DNA from 2 places in the Halomonas sp. Ps84H-12 genome. Region 2 is predicted to be linked to the other one. Evidence: predicted binding sites of a transcription regulator. Region 2 holds the regulator's gene; the other holds the start of a gene.
What was found. Region 2 encodes sigma-54, which starts transcription at its own class of promoters, with help from an activator protein. Its sites were predicted from a motif close to TGGCACNNNNNTTGCTNT; they were not measured.
Positions count from the first base shown of each region.

Region 1: urtA (urea ABC transporter substrate-binding protein) is a predicted target of sigma-54. The motif match lies at 3,160-3,177, and genes of this name have one in related genera.

Region 1 is NZ_JAMXSJ010000004.1:99,745-104,850, forward strand. Features, by position in the region: gene NH344_RS03130 (tripartite tricarboxylate transporter substrate binding protein) at 1-804, shown strand, start outside; gene NH344_RS03135 (tripartite tricarboxylate transporter TctB family protein) at 912-1,394, shown strand; gene NH344_RS03140 (tripartite tricarboxylate transporter permease) at 1,444-2,943, shown strand; gene urtA (urea ABC transporter substrate-binding protein) at 3,321-4,673, shown strand; gene urtB (urea ABC transporter permease subunit UrtB) at 4,757-5,106, shown strand, end outside.
Region 2 is NZ_JAMXSJ010000031.1:13,298-27,422, reverse strand. Features, by position in the region: gene tldD (metalloprotease TldD) at 1-1,318, shown strand, start outside; gene yjgA (ribosome biogenesis factor YjgA) at 1,328-1,849, opposite strand; gene pmbA (metalloprotease PmbA) at 1,945-3,285, shown strand; gene NH344_RS14295 (HPr family phosphocarrier protein) at 3,313-3,582, opposite strand; gene rapZ (RNase adapter RapZ) at 3,676-4,599, opposite strand; gene ptsN (PTS IIA-like nitrogen regulatory protein PtsN) at 4,665-5,132, opposite strand; gene raiA (ribosome-associated translation inhibitor RaiA) at 5,137-5,445, opposite strand; gene NH344_RS14275 (RNA polymerase factor sigma-54) at 5,543-6,958, opposite strand; gene lptB (LPS export ABC transporter ATP-binding protein) at 7,064-7,822, opposite strand; gene lptA (lipopolysaccharide transport periplasmic protein LptA) at 7,834-8,337, opposite strand; gene iscB (RNA-guided endonuclease IscB) at 8,408-9,778, opposite strand; gene lptC (LPS export ABC transporter periplasmic protein LptC) at 10,088-10,660, opposite strand; gene NH344_RS14250 (HAD hydrolase family protein) at 10,660-11,202, opposite strand; gene NH344_RS14245 (KpsF/GutQ family sugar-phosphate isomerase) at 11,245-12,231, opposite strand; gene NH344_RS14240 (ATP-binding cassette domain-containing protein) at 12,501-13,322, shown strand; gene mlaE (lipid asymmetry maintenance ABC transporter permease subunit MlaE) at 13,323-14,123, shown strand.

The DNA of each region.
Region 1 (5,106 bases), on a different contig from region 2:
GCAGACGAAAGCTTCGCGGCCATCAACGTACCTGGCGGCGGCGGTGCCGTGGCGTGGGCCCAGGTCGCCCGCGATAGCGGCAACCCCCACAAACTGTTTGCCACCAGCCCGCCGATGATTCTGGTGCCGCTGGCAGGCGCTTCCCGCTACGACCACACCGACTTCACGCCGATTGCGCGTATCAACACCGACTACTCCATCATCCTGGTCGCGGCGGACTCCGAGTACCAAACCCTCGATGACCTGTTCGAAGCACTCAAAGCCAACCCCGGCCTGAGCGTAGGTGGCGGCAGTGCGCCTGGCTCCATGGATCACATTTCAATAGCGGGCTTGGCCTCGGCAGCGGGAATGGAAGCGTCTGCAGTGAACTACATTCCGTTCTCCGGCGGTGGCGATGCCATGACCAACCTGATGGGCGGCCACATCGAAGCGGTGATCGGCGGTGCTGGTGAAGCCGTGGGCCAGCTTGGCGAAGGCAGCCAGCTGCGCGCGCTGGGCGTCTCTTCTGAAGAGCGTCTGGGCGGCGGTTTGGCCGACGTGCCCACCTACCAAGAGCAGGGCTACGACTACACCTTCGATATCTGGCGTGGCGTGATGGGCGCGCCGGAAATGCCGGAAGAAGCGGTGGAGTACTACGAAACGCTATTCGCTGAAATGCTCGAAACCGACGCATGGCGCGAAGCCAGCGACCAGCTGGGCTGGATCGATGCCTACCAGGATAGCGAAACGTTTGGTGCCTTCCTGGATGAGCAGCAAGCGCAGTTCAGCAGCGTGCTGACCGATCTGGGCCTGCTGCGCCAGTAAGCGCCAGCGCCCGTTAGAGATTCCCCGGTGGCGCCACGCCGCTGGGATCTTCTGTCTGTTACCGCGAGGGCCAGCGCATCCGCGTTGGCTCCTTCGGAGAAATCCCAATGACCCGATTGAATACTAACCAGTGGCTAGCGCTTGTACTGGCGCTGGTGGCGGCTGCTTATTTAGCCATGGCTTGGCAAATCCCGACGTTCCCCTTACCGCGTCCGGTGGATTCCGACCTGTTCCCCAAAGTATTGGGTGTGTCTCTGCTGCTGCTGGCGGCGCTGCTGTTTTTTGAAAAGCCGAGCGCTATTGCCGGGGCCGATGAGATCGACCATGAGGCCACCAACGGCCCGCTGCTGTTCACCCCCTGGGCGCGTGTCATTGTGACCTCGTTAGCCATCGCCGCCTATGCGTTTTTGCTGGTGCCGCTGGGCTTTGTCTTGGCTTCCACGCTCTTAAGCGTTGGTTTAACCGCCTACTACGGCTATCGCCGCCACGGCATCAACCTGGCGGCATCGCTGGGTGTGGTGCTGGCCCTTTACCTGACCATGACACGGGTAATGGATGTTTACCTACCCACCGGCGTACTGCCGTTCTAAGCAGGGCGTGCTGACGCACGCTTAGCGGGTTTTAACGCGAGACACTCCCATGGATGCCTTAAACAATCTGATGTATGGCTTTGGCATCGCGCTTGAGCCAATCAATATCGCTTACGTTTTCGCCGGTGTGTTTGCCGGTACCATTATCGGTATGCTGCCAGGCCTAGGGCCGATCAGCGCGCTGGCGCTGATGATTCCGATTACCTTTGCCATGGAGCCCTCCTCTGGTTTGATTCTGATGGCAGGGGTCTATTACGGCGCTATTTTCGGCGGCTCGACCTCATCCATTCTGCTCAACGCCCCCGGCGTGGCGGGCACGGTGGCAACCTCCTTTGACGGCTACCCGATGGCCAAGCAGGGCATGGCGGGTAAGGCACTGGCCATTGCGGCGTATGCCTCGTTTATCGGCGGTACGGTATCGGTGATCTTTTTGATGCTGGTGGCACCGCTGCTCTCCAAAGTGGCGGTAAGCTTTGGCCCTGCTGAGTACTTTGCACTAATGGTGCTGGGCTTAACGGCGGTGGTGTCACTGTCGGATAAATCCTTGGTAAAAGGCCTGATTGCGGCGGTAGTGGGTGTGATGATCTCGATTGTGGGGATCGACACGCAAACCGGTACTGAACGCTTTACCTTCAACTCGATTCAACTGCTCGACGGTATCGACTTTCTGGTAGTGGCGCTGGGTATCTTCGCCCTGGCGGAAGTGTTCTACATGCTGCTGCGTGGGGGCGGTGGCAAGGAAGCTCCGCGCAATGCCATCGGCTCGCTCAAGCTGAGCGGTAGTGAAGTGAAGCAAATTGCAGGCCCCATCAGCCGTAGCTCGGTACTGGGCTTCTTTACCGGCGTATTGCCGGGGGCGGGCGCCACCATTGGCTCTTTCCTGGGCTATAGCATGGAGAAGCGCCTAGCGAAAGATGGCGACACCTTTGGCCAAGGCAACATCAAAGGTGTGGCCGCGCCGGAAGCGGCCAACAATGCCGCGTGTACCGGCTCTTTCGTTCCGCTTTTAACCCTAGGTGTGCCGGGTTCCGGCACCACGGCGGTACTGCTGGGCGCGCTGCTGGTAATGGGCGTCACCCCTGGCCCGATGATGCTGGAGCAGCGCCCGGACGTGTTTTGGGGCGTGATTGCCAGTATGTATATCGGCAACATCTTCCTGCTGGTGCTAAACCTGCCGCTGATCCCGCTGATCGCTAAAATCCTCGACCTGCCGCGCCCGCTGCTGCTGTCGATGATTCTGATCTTCTGCATGATCGGCGTTTACGGCATGAGCTTTAGCGTCTTCGACCTGCTGCTGCTGTTGGGCTTTGGCCTGTTGGGCTTGGGCATGCGCCTGTTTGGCTTCCCCACGGCGCCGCTGATTCTGGCGCTGATCCTGGGTAACATTATGGAAGAGTCCATGCGCCGGGCGCTGCAGATCTCTGGTGGCGACTGGACCACCTTTATCGATAAGCCGATTTCGCTCTCTCTGTTGGTGATTGCGATGCTGTCGCTGGGCCTGCCGTTGCTCAAGAAGCGTCGTAATAAAGCGGCCACTGCCGCTAACTAACGCTCAGTGCGGTACCCCCAAAGCGCCCTAGCGTCTGCTAGGGCGCTTTTTTTATGGTGCATCCCCGCCGGTGGTGCAAAGCGCCGTGTTGGTGCATGAATATCGTGCATGCGCGCCGCCGCGTTGCGCCATCTTGGTGCTAAGCCGCCTGAGTTGTGTTTTTTGTACACGGCTAAGTGATTGATTGTATTTTTAATAGTGGCCTTTGTTCCACATTGGCGCACCCCTTGCAGTGTGTATAGCGACGTGTGAATACGAGTTGTAACTCGCGACCCACGAGTGGACGCACCAAGTGCCCCGTCGCCTCAATAACGACAACGCTTGGTCGCGGTACCCCAAACACGAGCCCCAACCATAAGGGGCGCAAGGAGGTTCAAGTGACCACACTGCAGCGCAAGACATACCCACGTACCCTTAGCCGTTTCGCCACTGCCCTGGTCACCGCCGCTGTGATGGGCGCCAGCGTGCAAGCGGTTGCCCAAGACGACGACCCCATCAAAGTCGGTATTCTGCACTCGCTCTCCGGCACCATGGCCATCAGTGAATCGACCCTGAAAGACACCGTGGAAATGCTCATCGAGCAGCAGAACGAAGCCGGAGGCCTGCTTGGCCGTCAGCTAGAAGCCGTGGTGGTTGACCCCGCGTCTAACTGGCCGCTGTTTGCCGAGCGCGCCCGCGAGCTGCTGGCCCAGGAAGAAGTGGATGTGATCTTCGGCAACTGGACCTCCGTCTCCCGTAAAGCGGTGCTGCCGGTGGTGGAAGAGCTGAATGGCCTGCTTTTCTACCCGGTGCAGTACGAAGGCGAAGAGTCGTCTGAAAACGTCTTCTACACCGGTGCCGCCCCCAACCAGCAGGCCATTCCTGCCGTTGAGTATTTGATCAACGAAGTCGGTATCGAACGCTTCGCGCTGATCGGCACCGACTACGTCTACCCGCGCACCACCAACCGCATCTTGGAAGCGTTCCTGAAAGATGAGCACGGGGTGGCCGAAGAAGACATCATGGTCAACTACACGCCGTTTGGTCACTCGGACTGGCAGAACATCGTCTCCGAAATCCGCCGCTTTGGCGAAGAGGGCAAGCCCACGGCGGTGGTCTCCACCATCAATGGCGATGCCAACGTGCCGTTCTACCGTGAGCTGGCCAACCAGGGGATCGATGCCGCGGATATTCCCGTCATTGCCTTCTCGGTGGGTGAGCAGGAGCTGTCCGGTATCGACACCGCGCCGCTAGTGGGCCACCTGGCCGCCTGGAACTACTTCATGAGCGTGGACACCGACGCCAACTACGACTTTATCGACGCCTGGATCGACTGGACGGGCGATGAAGAAGCGGTCACCAACGACCCCATGGAAGCGCACTACATCGGCTTCAACATGTGGGCCGAAGCGGTGCGTAAAGCGGGTACCACCGACGTGGATACGGTGAAAGACGCGATTATCGGCGTGACCGTGCCGAACCTCTCCGGCGGTTACTCGGCGATGATGCCTAACCACCACATCACCAAGCCGGTGTTGATCGGTGAAGTTCAGGATAACGGCCAGTTCGATATCGTCTGGCAAACGCCCTCTACCGTGGCCGGTGATGCGTGGTCGGATTACCTGCCGGGCTCCCGTGACCTGATCTCTGATTGGCGCAAGCCCATGGAGTGCGGCAACTTTAACGTTGTGAACGGTTCCTGTGGGGGCAGCACCGCAGCAGAAGAAGCCGAAGCAGCGCTCGCCGAGTAACTTTCGTCCCCTACTGTGCCAGCGCAATGGCGCAGTAGGGGAGCACGCTACCTCTCCCATTTGATCACCAAAGGAAGAACCCCATGAGGCGTTTTCTTTCCTTGGGGCTACTGTGCCTGATGCTGCTCGGCACCGCCGTGTCGGCGCAGGCACAAAGCAGCTCCTCGACTCCCGATGACCAAGCCGCACTCGCGCTGTTGACCGCGCTGGATGTGGACTCCTACCGCGATAAAGGCGAAGCCATTACCGCTATTCTACAAAGCGACGATGAGCGCGCCCGCGACTGGCTGCAGGCACTGCTCGATGGCCGCCTGCAGCGCACTGACGATGGCCGCTTCGTGCTGGTGCTGGATAATCGCGGCCGTGACTGGCCGGTGGCCGATGCGCTGACTAACGAGCCGCTGGGCGAAATGTCCCGCCGCGACCTGGACCG
Region 2 (14,125 bases):
GCGCACCTGGCAAGAGGGTTGGGTGCTGGAAGATGGCGAAGTTAAAGAGGCCAGCTATAACATTGATGGCGGCGTTGGCGTGCGCTCGTTGGCAGGTGAGAAAACCGGGTTTGCGTACTCCAACCAAATTACCGCTGATGCACTAATGGATACAGGCCGTACCGCCTCTGGCATTGTCCGCAGCGGCAAGCAGTTGCCAGGGCAGAAAGTAATGCCAGTCAGCGCGGCGTCGTACTATGCAGGTATCGACCCACTGGCGGGCCTTTCGGCAGAAGACAAAGTGGCCATGCTGAAAGAGGCAGACCGCGTGGCCAGAGCGGCCGACCCGAGCATTAGCCAGGTCAGTGCGTCGCTGTCGGGCACCTATGAGGTGGTTTTAGTACGCGCCAGTGACGGCACCCTAGCGGCGGATATTCGCCCACTGGTGCGTTTTAACGTCAGTGTTATTGCGGCGAAAGATGGCCGCCGTGAGCGCGGCAGCGCTGGCGGCGGTGGTCGTTACTCCATGTCGCGTCTGCGGGATGAGGGCGTTGCCGAACGCTATGCCAAAGAGGCGGTGCGCCAAGCGCTGGTCAATCTTGAAGCCATTGATGCGCCAGCGGGGCAGATGCCAGTGGTGTTAGGTGCCGGTTGGCCGGGCATTCTGCTGCACGAAGCGGTAGGCCATGGCTTGGAAGGTGACTTTAACCGTAAAGGCAGTTCTGCCTTTGCAGGGCGAATGGGGCAGCGGGTTGCCGCCAAGGGAGTCACAGTGGTTGACGATGCCACTGTTGCTGATAGTCGCGGCGCGTTGAGCGTGGATGACGAAGGCACACCCGGCCAATATACGCCGCTGATTGAAGATGGCATTTTAACTGGCTATATGCAGGATAAGTTAAACGCGCGATTGATGAAGATGGCGCCTACCGGCAACGCCCGCCGCGAGTCGTTCGCTCATCTGCCGATGCCTCGTATGACCAATACGGTGATGTTGGCTGGTCAAGATGACCCTGCCGATATCATTAAAAGCGTTAAGCGGGGAATCTACGCCGTGAGTTTTGGCGGAGGGCAGGTGGATATTACCTCGGGAAAATTCGTGTTTTCGGCGAGCGAAGCCTACATGATTGAAGACGGTAAAATTACCGCGCCGGTGAAAGGTGCAACGCTGATTGGTAACGGGCCTGAGGCCATGGGCCGGGTATCGATGATTGGCCACGACATGGCGATGGATACCGGGATTGGCGTTTGCGGTAAAGAGGGCCAGGGTGTGCCGGTGGGGGTTGGCCAACCCACCCTGAAACTGGATGAGCTGACCGTGGGCGGCACGCAGTCTTCTTGAGACTCTGGTTTACAGCGCTAGCGTATCGCGCAGGTGTTTGAAAAGCTTGCGTGAGCTGGTGGGGGGCTTGCCCTGTTCGCGCTCTTTGCGGGCGTTGCGCACTAGCTGGCGCAGCGCCTGACGATCGGCGTTAGGGTAGTCTGCCATAAACAGGTCAACGGCGTCGTCGCCCTCATCCACTAGCCGGTCACGCCATTTTTCCAGGCGATGAAACGCATGATCGCGCTGCTCTTTCTCTTGTTCGATGGCATCGAAAACGCCCTGAATGGCCGTTAGATCCTCTTTGCGGATAAGTTTGCCAACGTATTGCATATGGCGACGGCGGCCTTCATGAGAGCGAATGCGAGAAGTCTCTTCAATCGCTCTCAGCATATCGTCTGATAAAGGAAAGCGCGCCCGCTCGGCAGGCTTCATGGCAATTAATGTTTCGCCAAGCGCTTGCAGAGCATGCATTTCACGCTTTAGCTGAGATTTACTCGGGCGCTCTTCTTGTTCATCGATATCGATAGGCTCGGGGCGTTGCTTCGGCATATAAGAACTCACAGATTAGATTCGTTTGCAGCATTATATCAGGCTGCGACCACAACATTGATTCGCCAATGCGATTCAGGTGAAAAGGAGGCCATATGGCACAGGCATTTGATGCAACGGCGCAGCAGGCGCAGTTGACGGAGCGCGCCACAGAGGCGCTTGCCCTGGCAAAACAGCTAGGGGCGGATGCCGCCGAAGTCGGCGCGAGCGTTGACCAAGGGTTGGGCGTTAGTGTGCGACTTGGTGAAGTGGAGACCGTTGAGCTATCTCGTGATCAGGGTATTGCGGTCACGCTCTATGTGGGAAAACGTAAAGGTAGCGCTTCCTCAACGGATGCAAGTAGTGCCTCCATTCGTGCCACGGTTGAAAAGGCGCTGGCTATTGCACGTTATACCGGGGAGGATCCCGCTGCAGGCCTCGCTGAAGCAGAGCTGATGGCGACCTATTTGCCAGACTTGAAGGTGCACTATCCGTGGGCGCTCTCAACCGATGAAGCGATTGACCTTGCCCTGCGCTGCGAACAGGCTGGCCGCGAGGTGGCAGGTATTCACCAGTCAGAAGGTGCCTCGCTCTCAAGCGGTGAGGGCGTGCGAGTATACGCCAATAGCCACGGCTTTTTGGGGACTCAAAAGGGTAGCAGTCACTCACTCTCCTGCATGCTGATTGCCCAAGATGAGCAAGGCATGCAGCGGGATTATGACTATACGTCTGCGCGTAACCCGCAGCAGCTTCGCCACCCAGAGGAGGTGGGGCGCGAGGCAGCAGCGCGAACGTTGCGGCGTCTAGGAGCGCGACGCCCCCCGACGGGAACGTTTCCTGTGCTGTTTGATCCCTCCCTTGCTAGCGGCCTTATCGGCCACCTTATGGGTGCTCTGGCGGGCGGCGCGCTTTATCGAGAAGCCTCGTTTTTATGTGATCGCTTGGGTAGCCCGCTATTCCCCGATTGGTTTGGGTTAGAAGAGCGCCCGATGGAAGTGGGAGCAACGGCTAGTTCACCGTTTGATGCGGAGGGTGTACAAACCCGTAGCAACCGGTTTATTGATCAGGGGAGGGTGGCGAGTTACATGCTCTCTGCCTACAGTGCGCGTCGTTTAGGAATGCAGTCCACGGGCAATGCGGGCGGCGCGCGCAACATGCGCTTGTTAGCGCCGTTAACGCCGCGGGAAGAGCTGTTAACACAGATGGGGCGTGGTATTTGGGTGACCGAGCTCATGGGGCAGGGCGTTAACGGCGTCACTGGCGACTATTCCCGGGGAGCAGCGGGTTTCTGGATTGAGAATGGCGAAGTACAGTACCCCATTGAGGAGTTCACTATTGCTAGTAACCTCAACAAGATGTTCGCGGGGCTAAGCGGTGTGGGAAGTGATACGGATACCCGTGGCAGTATTCACACGGGTAGCTGGCTGATTGATGCGATGACAGTGGCAGGAAGCTAGTCGACAAGTGCTGACTTGGTAAACTAGCTACTGGTCTTCGTCAAACCGTGCGTCGAACAGAGCTTCAATGGCATCTAGCGCCTGTTCGGCGTCGTTTCCTTCAGCGGCGACAGTGAGCTCGGTGCCGCAGGGGGCGGCCAGCATTAGCAGCGACATAATATTGGCGGCATCGGCTTTCTGCTGCTGCTTATAAACCACGATATTCGCGGAAAACTGCTGGCCACATTTCACCAGTTTGGTGGCCGCGCGGGCATGAAGACCACGCTGGTTGGTAAGTGTTAAGGTTCTTTTGGGCACTCTGGTTCCTTTTTGCCGAGTGGGTCTTGAAACTTAGGTCTTGAAAAACTTAGGTCTTGAGAAGCTTAGGCCTTAAAAGTTAGGTCCTGAAACTCAGGGCGTGCTGCCAGCGGCGGGTGTGGTAACGCATGGCACCGCAGGCTCTTCGCTCAGCGTGTATTGTAACCCCAGCTCACGGTGTCTCAACTGTACTTCTCCGGTCTGTTTAACCAGCTTTTTAGCAAGCTGTTCGACCATATAAACAGAGCGGTGTTGCCCGCCGGTGCAGCCAATAGCCACGGTTATATAACTTCGCTGGCTATTTTGGTAAGCCGGAAGCCACTTTTCCAACCAAGCCTGAATATCATTGGTCATTGCCTCGACCATTGGGTAGCTACTTAAAAACGCCACTATATCAGCATCACGCCCTGTAAATTGGCGCAGGGTAGGGTCCCAATAAGGGTTGGGCAGGCAGCGAACATCGAAGACTAAGTCGGCATCCATGGGTACGCCGCGTTTGTAGCCAAACGACTCAAACGTCAGTGTTAGCTGATCTTTTCGCTGGTGGGCGACTTGATCAGTAATGCGGCGTCTCAGGTCATGCACGGATAAGCGCGACGTATCGATCAACAAGTCAGCGAGATCGCGAATTTCAAGCAGCGTCTCTTCTTCTTTATTGATGGCCTCTTCCAACGTCATTTCGCTATCCCGGGTAAGCGGGTGGCGACGGCGGGTGGCTGAGTAACGCTCCAAAAGAATGCGCGCATCCGTGGTCAGATAGATGACCTGAAAACGAATTTCTCGCTGGCGTAGTTCTTCCAGTAAAGCTGGGAGGCGTTCAAGCGCCGTAGGAAGGTTGCGTGCGTCAATGCTCACTGCTAAGTGAGTGCGCTCGCCTTGCTCACGTAGTTCATCAACTAATGAGCCCAGCAGCATGGCGGGTAAATTGTCGATAGCGTAGTAGCCAAGATCCTCTAGCGCTTGTAAGGCGATAGATTTACCGGACCCTGAACGGCCGCTAATGATCACCAGTTGCATAGCGTCTCTCTTGGCTTACATAGGAGGAAATTATCGCTGCGTGCAGTGGTCACCGCCCATAAAGCCTAGGCGGCTTGTTCGCGAATCTTCGCGGTAATAAGTGCTAAGAGTTCGCGCTGACTATCGGCTTTACGTAACTGCTGACGCGTATGGGCGTCGTTCATAATAGTAGCCACTTGGCCAAGCAGTGCTAGGTGGGTGTCATCTGCCTCTTCTGGTACCAGCAGCACAAACACAAGATCCACCGGGTCGCCATCAATGGCGTCGAAGTCTACTGGCTCAGCAAGCTTTAAAAAGCCAGCAATGGGTGCGCTACAGTGAGGACTGCGAGCGTGGGGGATGGCAACCCCGTTGCCTATCCCCGTACTGCCTAGTCGCTCGCGGCCAATGAGTCGGCTAAACACCTCTTGGCTATCTAGGCTGGGTGTATTTTGGGCGATAAAGGTGCTGAAAAACTCCAGCACCCGTTTTTTGCTGCCCCCGGGAACGTCATAAAGCACGCGCTCCGGGGGGAGGATGGTTTCCAACGTCATTGAGTTAACGCACACCAGCGCCCTGGGCGCGAGCTTGTGCTTTTTCCTTATGTTTAACGAGTTGACGATCGATTTTGTCTGCTAGCGCATCAATAGCGGCATACATGTCGTTATCAAGCGCTTCGGCGTGAAGGTCTGCACCGGCAGCGTGCAGTGTGCAGGCTGCTTGCTGGCGCTCCTTCTCAACAGATAAGGTCACTTGCACCGTGGTAATGTTGTCGTAGTGGCGTTCAACGCGCTCTAGCTTTTCGTTAACGTAGTCGCGCAAGGCGTCAGTCAGTTCAACGTGATGACCAGTGATGTTTACTTGCATTGACGTGCTCCTTATCCATCGGACTGTACTTCGATTGTAACCCTTTTTACGCTATTGCAAAGCCCTTGCGTTGAGTTTGTTCATACGTACCGCTTAACTAGCGTAAACGGCGGCGCTCACTTGACGAGGGAATGCCCATTGACTCCCGATATTTTGCGACAGTACGCCGTGCAACGCTAATGCCCCCCTCTTCAAGCAGAGTCACCAAGCGGCTATCGGAGAGCGGTTTTCCTGAGGGCTCATCCTGAATCAGCTTTTTGATGCGGGCGCGAATGGCTGTGCTGGAGTGGCTGTCGCCGCCGTCTTGGCCGCTTACCTGGCTTGAGAAGAAGTACTTAAGCTCGAAAACGCCCCGTGGCGTGTGAATAAATTTCTGCGTGGTCACACGAGATATGGTGGATTCGTGCATCTCTACCGCTTCAGCAATATCCGCTAAAATCAGCGGTTTCATTGCTTCTTCGCCATGCTCCAGAAAGCCAATTTGGCGTGCAATAATTTCACGCCCAACTCGTAGCAGCGTGTCATTGCGACTCGATAAGCTTTTGATCAGCCAGCGGGCTTCTTGGAGGTGCTCTTTGAGGAACTGGTTGTCTTGGCTTTTGTCTGCGCGTTTGATCAAGCTGGCGTAGTCGGGCTGTATACGCAAGCGTGGTAGTGCTTCTGGATTGAGCTCTAAATGCCAACCTTCATTGTCGTGCCGAACGACTAGGTCGGGGGTGATGTAGCTGTCGTCGGTAACGCCATAGGTGCTCCCAGGGCGTGGGTCAAGGCTGCGAATTAAACGGATGACATCGTCAAGCTGCTCGTCATCAAGGCTTAAACGGCGCTTGAGAAGCCGCATATCGTCTTTGCCTAATGCTTCCAAAAACTGGCGAACCAGCCGTTTGGCGGGCATTAGCAGAGGGGTGTCCTCAGGTAGTGAGGCGAGTTGCAGCATCAGGCATTCACGCAGGTCTCGGGCAAAGACGCCGGTGGGCTCAAATTGCTGCAAGCGCAGCAGGGTATTTTCCACTTCCCGCTGGCTTAAGCTGTCATGGCCTTGGGCTTTTAATCCTTCCCGAATGTCATTAAGCGGCTGGGTGAGATAGCCGTTGGCATCCAGCGCATCAATCAGGCTTTCCGCGATGGCGTATTCTCGCGGGCTAAAGTCTGTCATGGCCAGTTGCCATAGCAGGTGGCCATGTAGGCTTTGTCCAGCGGCTTGGCGCTCGAAGTCGGGGCCTTCACTGCTGCCACCCAGGCTGCCTATGTCTTGATAGGTATCTGACCAGTCACTGTCGACGGAGAGTTCGTTGGGGATGCTCTCGGACCACTCAGCCTCTTGAGGCTCACTGACAGCCTGCTCGCCAAACTCATCTTCTTGCTCAAGCATGGGATTGGCATCTAGCGCTTGCTGAATTTCTTGACGAAGGTCCAGCGTCGATAGCTGAAGCAGGGCGATAGCCTGCTGCAGCTGAGGTGTCATGGTCAGCTGTGTGCCGATACGCAATTGGAGAGAAGCTTTCATGACCATCTGAGAACCACTCGTTAATCAGAAAGCTCCACCCTAGAGTGAGTTATGGCTTGGTGCAAGTGCAATAAGCATGCCACTAAAAGAAATGCTTCTGCAGGTCACTGTTTAAAGGCGGAAATCGGCGCCTAAATAGACATCTCGAACCTTCTGGTTGTTGAGGATTTCCTGGGCGTTTCCACTGGCAATGATGTGACCGTCGCCAACAATGTAGGCAATATCACAAATATCCAGCGTTTCACGAACGTTATGGTCGGTGATCAATACACCAATGTGGCGTTTCTTTAACGCTCGAATGATAGCTTTAATTTCCCCAACGGAAATCGGGTCAACCCCGGCAAAAGGTTCATCCAGCAGGATAAAGGCCGGTTCGGTGGCCAAAGAGCGGGCGATTTCAACACGGCGGCGTTCGCCCCCAGAAAGACTCATGCCTAAGTTGTCGCGTATATGAGTGATGTGAAAATCTTCAAGTAGTAACTCAAGTTGTGCTTCCCGGGCGCTTCGATCAAGCTCTTTGCGTGTCTCTAAAATGGCCATAATGTTGTCAGCCACGGAGAGCTTGCGGAAGATGGAAGCTTCCTGGGGTAGATAACCAATCCCTGCCATGGCGCGTTCATGCATAGGAGCATGAGTGAGGTCAAGGTCGTCAATGCCTACTTTGCCCGCATCCAATTTGACCAACCCCACAATCATATAAAACGAGGTGGTTTTACCTGCGCCATTAGGGCCAAGTAGCCCAACCACGCTACCTTGAGTGATTTCCAGATTAATATCTTTAACCACACGGCGGCGCTTATAGCTCTTCGCTAAATGATGGGCGTAGAGCGTTTTTACTGGTGTGGGGGCTGGGGATGTTGATGCTGCCACGTGGCCACTTCCTATTGTTCGGGCTGAAGGGTCATACGAATACGCTGATTTTCACTGCCGCTAACGTCAGAGCGTGCTTGTACTACTTCTTGATCGATAAAGTACTCTAAACGTCCACCTTGGAAGTGATCTCCTTGCTGGGTCAGCTCAGCTTGGTCAATCAGCTCAACCCGGCGTTCGGAAACGTGATAAATAATCCGACGCGCCCAGCCTTCTATAGGGGTTTCTTGGTCTTCAATTTGGTTACGCAAGTAAGCACGCTCGCCCGTAGCGATGGCGCGAGACAACTCGCCAGCATTGTTACGCTGAATTTCGACACGCTCTCCGCGTAGCTGCATATTGCCTTGGCGAATGTCAACGTTACCGGTGTACACGGCTGTCCCTGCTCGTTGGTCAAGGTCTAACCGGTCGGCCTCCACATGAATAGGCGCTTGGTTTTGTGCCGCTACAGGCAGTGCAATTGTGACAAGCGGCACGGCTAGGGCAAGAAGTGCAGTGCGGATTAGAGCATTCATCAGATTTTGCGCGAGAAACCCGGTGCTTTAGCGCCGGGAGGGATAGCGCGTCGCCCGCAGGGCGACTGGGTTACGCCACCGCCTGTCCCGCTCCTCCTGTTAGGTGGGTGAAGGGTGTAAAGTGATAGCCGTAGCCATCACCGCGTTGGATGAGGGTGCAGTATTTGTGCGAGATGCCTTGCACGGCCCCCTGTTCGGTCTGGATGTTAAAACTGCCGGTTTTGCGTACCGCGACACGCCCCGTATGGGTACCTGCTTTCTTGCCAGTCGGTACCATCGCACGCACCATGTCGCCGGTTTGAAAGCCGTGCACCTGCTTCTGCCGCATCAGATAGCCACGCGGAAACCCGTGTTTCGTTAAGCGGGTGCGCTGATAGCTACCACGCCCCATCGCCTTGATGGTTAATGTGGGCACCTGCCAAGCATGTAGTGCGTCGAACGCACCGACACAGGCCGCGTCTAGAGCATGGGTTTTAGGAATGCCCAGTCGCTGGCGGTTGTACTTGGTGCGACCGCCGGTGCCGACAGCCACCGGCAAGCTAGTCGCTTTGAGCGCATTAAACAGCGCCCAGCGCGTGGCATTGATCGCGCTGGCATCGCGCAGCGGTTGCTTGAGCTGGCGCTGCACACGCTCAAGCCGAGCGTTAGCGGTGTGGCCGTTGGCTTTCAGGCGCTTTTTCAGGCCTTTGTCAGTGGCGAAAAAATCCACCAGTGACAGCGCATCCTTGCTCTGGTTGCAGGGGTGGCAGCTTAGGGTCAAATTACTGACGCGGTTCGAGCCGCCCCGCGAGCGCGGTATCACATGCTCGATCTCCAGCGGCGTATCGGCGGTGCCGCAATAGGCACATTCACGGCCCCATTTTTCCAGCAGGTACTCGCGTACTTCGTAGCCCAGCAGCGTGCCTTGCTGGTACTCCACGCCGTTGATCTCGGGGTTATCCAGCTTCTGCGTATCAAAGCGCACCAACTCTTGGCTGATGGCGGTTACAGGCGCTAAACGATTCAACCGGTTCACCCAGGCCGTGACGGTATCGACGCGATGCTGCAGCGACGGTGCCAGCCAGCCCTTGGGTTTGGTGCGATTATTGAAGCGCGGGGCGCGGTAACGCAGGTTGGCACTGCGGCGGCGACGCCGAAAGGCGGCGCGTTGTTGTAATGCCTTTTTGATCTGATAACCGCGATGGATTAGTTCAAACAGGCACAGCACATGCCGCTGCTGACTGTCCGGTTCGCGTATCAGCGCCAGCCCGGTCGTTTTGCTGCCAGGGTCGATGCCCAGGCTTAGTGGCTGCGTGCTACCGCCCACTCGATCTTTCAGCCGGATCGTGAACGGATAGCGCTTATGCACCACGGCACGCCCGCGCTGTAGCAGCAACCGAGCCCGTTTTTCACTGCACGGCATCAGCGGCTGCTTCTTTTTGTCCAGTACGAAAATCGCCATGCGATTTCCTCCTAATCAATGCCCTTACGGACCTTGTGTCGCGGGGCTTGCGCCCCGTCTCCCCTCGGGAATGTCGATAACCGGCTCCTGCCTTGTGGCAGCGATCAAGATCTTCGGCGTTTTACCTTTCGCCCGGGCGGCGTACCGCAGCATGATCTTGACCTTTCAGAGCCACGGACTGAGGAAGCATCCGTGGGTGAGTCTTGGCGACCTGTTATCAACGTAGCGGGTTGGCTACCGCTCTCCCTGGTCAACCGGGCTTGTTGTCACAAGCTCCCGCCTTCAGGCGGGGGTAGTTGACCGCGACTCCTAAGGGGAACGGGTGGCCGGCGGATGAACGCCGCGCACGTTGTTGGTTAAACGGACTTGGCTGTCATCCAGCCATACATCCATTCGGGAGGCTTCCATACGCTGAGGGGGCTGCTGCAACACTACGTGGGTGTCGCTCCAGGCATGCCGGGTGGTCCCGTCGTAGTTTAATAGTTCGCTATCAAGCTGCCACCCCTCTTCAGGCGCTAGTAGCCGCGCGGAGCCTGCCAATGTTAATGCTTGGGTTTCAGTATTGAGGGTGCCAGTGTTCGCCGTGGCGAGCCACTCACGTTGTTCGCTATCAAACAGCGTGGCACGGGGTGACAACACGTCAGTCATTGCCGTTTGCGGAGTATGCACCAGCCGTGGGGTTACCAGAGATTGCTGAATAGTGCCTGTTTCGCCAAATAGGGTAATTTCGGCATTCTCTAATACGTGCCCAGGTTCCTGGGCACGAGCTTCAGAGTCAATCTCAGTCTCCTGGGGGCCGCGAGGGTCTAGCCAAACCAGCACGCCGCCTAGGGCGATGACCATTGCCGTGATCCAGACCCGTTTTCTTACCCTAAAGCGCATTATGGCTGTCCGTGCAGATACGTATCGAGTACGGCATCCCAGTGCCCTTGGGACGTTAGGAGCGTATCGCAAATTTCACGCACAGCCCCGTGTCCGCCAAGGCGTTCAGTGATCCAGTCGGCATGGGGGTGCATGTAGTCCGGAGCATTGGGGACCGTAATACCGACACCGGAGCGCTTGATCGGAGCAAGATCAGGTAGGTCATCTCCACAGTAGGCGACCTGTTCTAAGGTGATATCAAGCCGCTGACAAAGCGCTCTCAGGGTAGTGAGTTTGTCTTCACAGCCCTGGTATACGTGAGTGATTCCTAAGGCAGCAGCGCGCTGGCTCACCATAGGTGAATCACGGCCGGTAATCAGCGCCACATGGATGCCGACACGCTTGAGTAACTTCAGGCCATGACCGTCCTGGGTGTGAAACGCTTTGATTTCGATACCGTCAGCCTGAAAATAGAGACGGCCGTCAGTAAGTACACCGTCTACATCAATCGCAAGCAGTTTTACGCGGCGAAGTCGGTCGAGTAGTGCATCAGGTAGGGCCATAAAGCCTCCATCATCCATTGCCAAAAAAGCAGTATAAAGTCGTTAAATAACGCCGCTGGCAAGCAGGTCATGCATATGCAGCGCGCCGATGGGGCGCTGCTGTTCATCAACAACAGCCAGTGCAGTGATACGGTTATCTTCCATAATGCGCACCGCTTCGGCAGCTAGTATGTCTGGACCAATGCGCTTGCCGGGGCGCGTCATTACGTCATCTACCTGAACATCGCGCAGGTCGTGGTGTTGGTCTAGCGTGCGACGCAAGTCGCCGTCGGTATAGACCCCGGCAAGACGGCCTTCGCTATCCACCACGCAGGTAAAGCCCAGCCCTTGGCGTGTTATCTCAAGTAGTGCATCGCGCAGCGGGCTGCCCAGCGCTACTTGAGGGAGCCGTGAGCCATCGTGCATTAAGTCGCTAACACGCAGTAGTAAGCGCTTACCGAGGCTGCCGCCAGGGTGAGAGAGGGCAAAGTCTTCAGCGGTAAAGCCCCGTGCTTCCAATAGAGCAACAGCAAGGGCGTCGCCTAGGGCAAGGGCGGCGGTGGTGGAGCTGGTGGGTGCTAGGTCAAGCGGGCAGGCTTCTCGTTCTACACCGCTATCCAGGTGGGCGTCTGAGTGCTGTGCAAGAGTGGAGCCTGGGCGGCCAGTCATACTGACCAGCGGTGTGCCAAGGCGCTTGAGTAGCGGAAGTAGGGCCGTTACTTCAGCGGTTTCACCGGAGTTAGAGAGTGCCAAAACCACATCGGCGCGGGTAATCATGCCCAAGTCGCCATGGCTGGCTTCACCTGGGTGAACAAAAAAGGCTGGAGTGCCTGTGCTGGCTAGGGTGGCTGCGATTTTGCCGGCGATATGACCTGACTTTCCCATGCCGGTGACTACCACGCGTCCCTGACAGGCAAGCATAAGCTGACAGGCGTGGTCAAAGCCTTCATCTAGCTTGGCTTGCAAGCCCCCAATAGCCGCTTGCTCGATTTGCAAGGTGCGCAGTGCACTTTCACGCAGTTGGCTGGGTGTAGAGAGTGGCTGACGCATGGCGTGTCTCGTTTCATGATGTGAATAGGTGACTAGTAAGAATAACATCTTGAAGCAGTGTTTAGCTAAAGCATGCAGCAAGTACCCGCGGTATTAGTGAGTTCTATTGACGAATGGTTTGTACGGCAATGATTTGCGCGACTGTTACTAAGAGTAGCGTTAGGATACGATGTTCGATAATATTTCGAAAACACTGTTTTCTAAACTGCCCCGCGCCCAGTCGGTTTATACTGACGCGTTCTGGCAACACGATGAAGGTCAATCAGCTTATGACGGATGTTCCCTTCATACAGGTTGAAGATGTTTACTTTTCCCGTGGAGATAACGATATCTTCCGTGGCGTTAATATGACCATTCCGCGTGGCAAAGTCACCGCTATTATGGGGCCAAGCGGCACGGGTAAAACAACGCTATTGAAGCTCATTGGTGGCCAATTAACGCCAGACCGTGGGCGGATTTTAATTGATGGGCAGGATGTTCACCGCCTGTCACGCAAGGCGTTGTTTACGCTACGTAAGCGCATGGGAATGCTGTTTCAGAGCGGCGCGCTGTTTTCGGACTTAGATGTTTTCGAGAATGTGGCCTTCCCGCTGCGGGTGCATACTGACTTGCCCGACACCATGATTCGCGACTTAGTGTTGCTAAAGTTGCAGGCAGTAGGGTTGCGGGGGGCAAGGCATTTAACTCCCGCTGAGCTATCAGGGGGTATGGCGCGGCGGGTGGCATTAGCGCGGGCAGTCGCACTTGACCCTGAGTTAATCCTTTATGATGAGCCATTTGTAGGCCAGGACCCTATCTCTATGGGTGTGCTGGTGCAATTGATTAAGCGGCTCAATCAGGCGCTGTCGCTGACCTCGGTAGTGGTCTCCCATGATATCAAGGAAACGCTGAGTATTGCCGACTATCTCTACCTGATTGCGGATGGGCAGGTGGTGGCGCACGGCACTCCGAGCTCGCTAGAGGTGAATCAAGACCCTCGTGTGAGCCAATTTATGCACGGCGAGCCAGATGGTCCGGTGCCGTTTCACTATCCCGCAGAGACGCTCTACCGGGATATTCTCGGTCACGATTTAGCACTTAAGGCAGGGTAGATGCAGTCTAAATTTTCTCACTACACGGCGCGGGTTACCCGCCTGGGTCGGAAAGGGTGTGATGTGGTCGAGGCCCTGGGGCGCGCCACGGTGTTTCTCGCCCAATCGGCAGTGGGCGTGCCTTCTCGAGAAGGGTGGTCGCTTTGGTTGCGTCAAATGCACTTTGTTGGTGTGCTGTCGTTGGCCATTGTGCTGGTGTCAGGGCTGTTTATTGGCATGGTGCTGGCGCTTCAGGGATATACCATTTTGGTGGATTTCGGCGCTGAACAGGCGCTGGGCCAAATGGTGGCGCTTTCGCTACTACGTGAGCTGGCCCCTGTAGTGGCAGCACTGCTGTTTGCCGGGCGGGCAGGGTCTGCATTAACGGCTGAAATTGGCCTGATGAAGGCCACCGAGCAGCTCACCAGTATGGAAATGATTGGGGTAGACCCACTGCGACGCGTGGTAGCCCCAAGGCTGTGGGCAGGCTTTGTGGCGCTGCCTATTCTTACTGTGGGCTTTAGCGTGGTAGGCATCTGGGGTGGCTACTTAGTAGGCGTGGAGTGGCTGGGCGTATTTGAAGGCTCTTATTGGAGCAATATGCAGGCCAGCGTGTCGTTCATCGATGATATCGGCAATGGCATGATCAAGAGCGTGGTGTTCGCGCTGGTGGTGACCTGGATTGCTGTGTTTCAGGGTTATGACCTAGTACCAACCTCTGAGGGGATTTCTCGAGCTACCACCCGTACGGTGGTCTACTCCTCGTTAGCGGTGCTAGGGCTGGATTTCGTTTTAACCGCCGTTATGTTCGGCGGCCTTTAAGG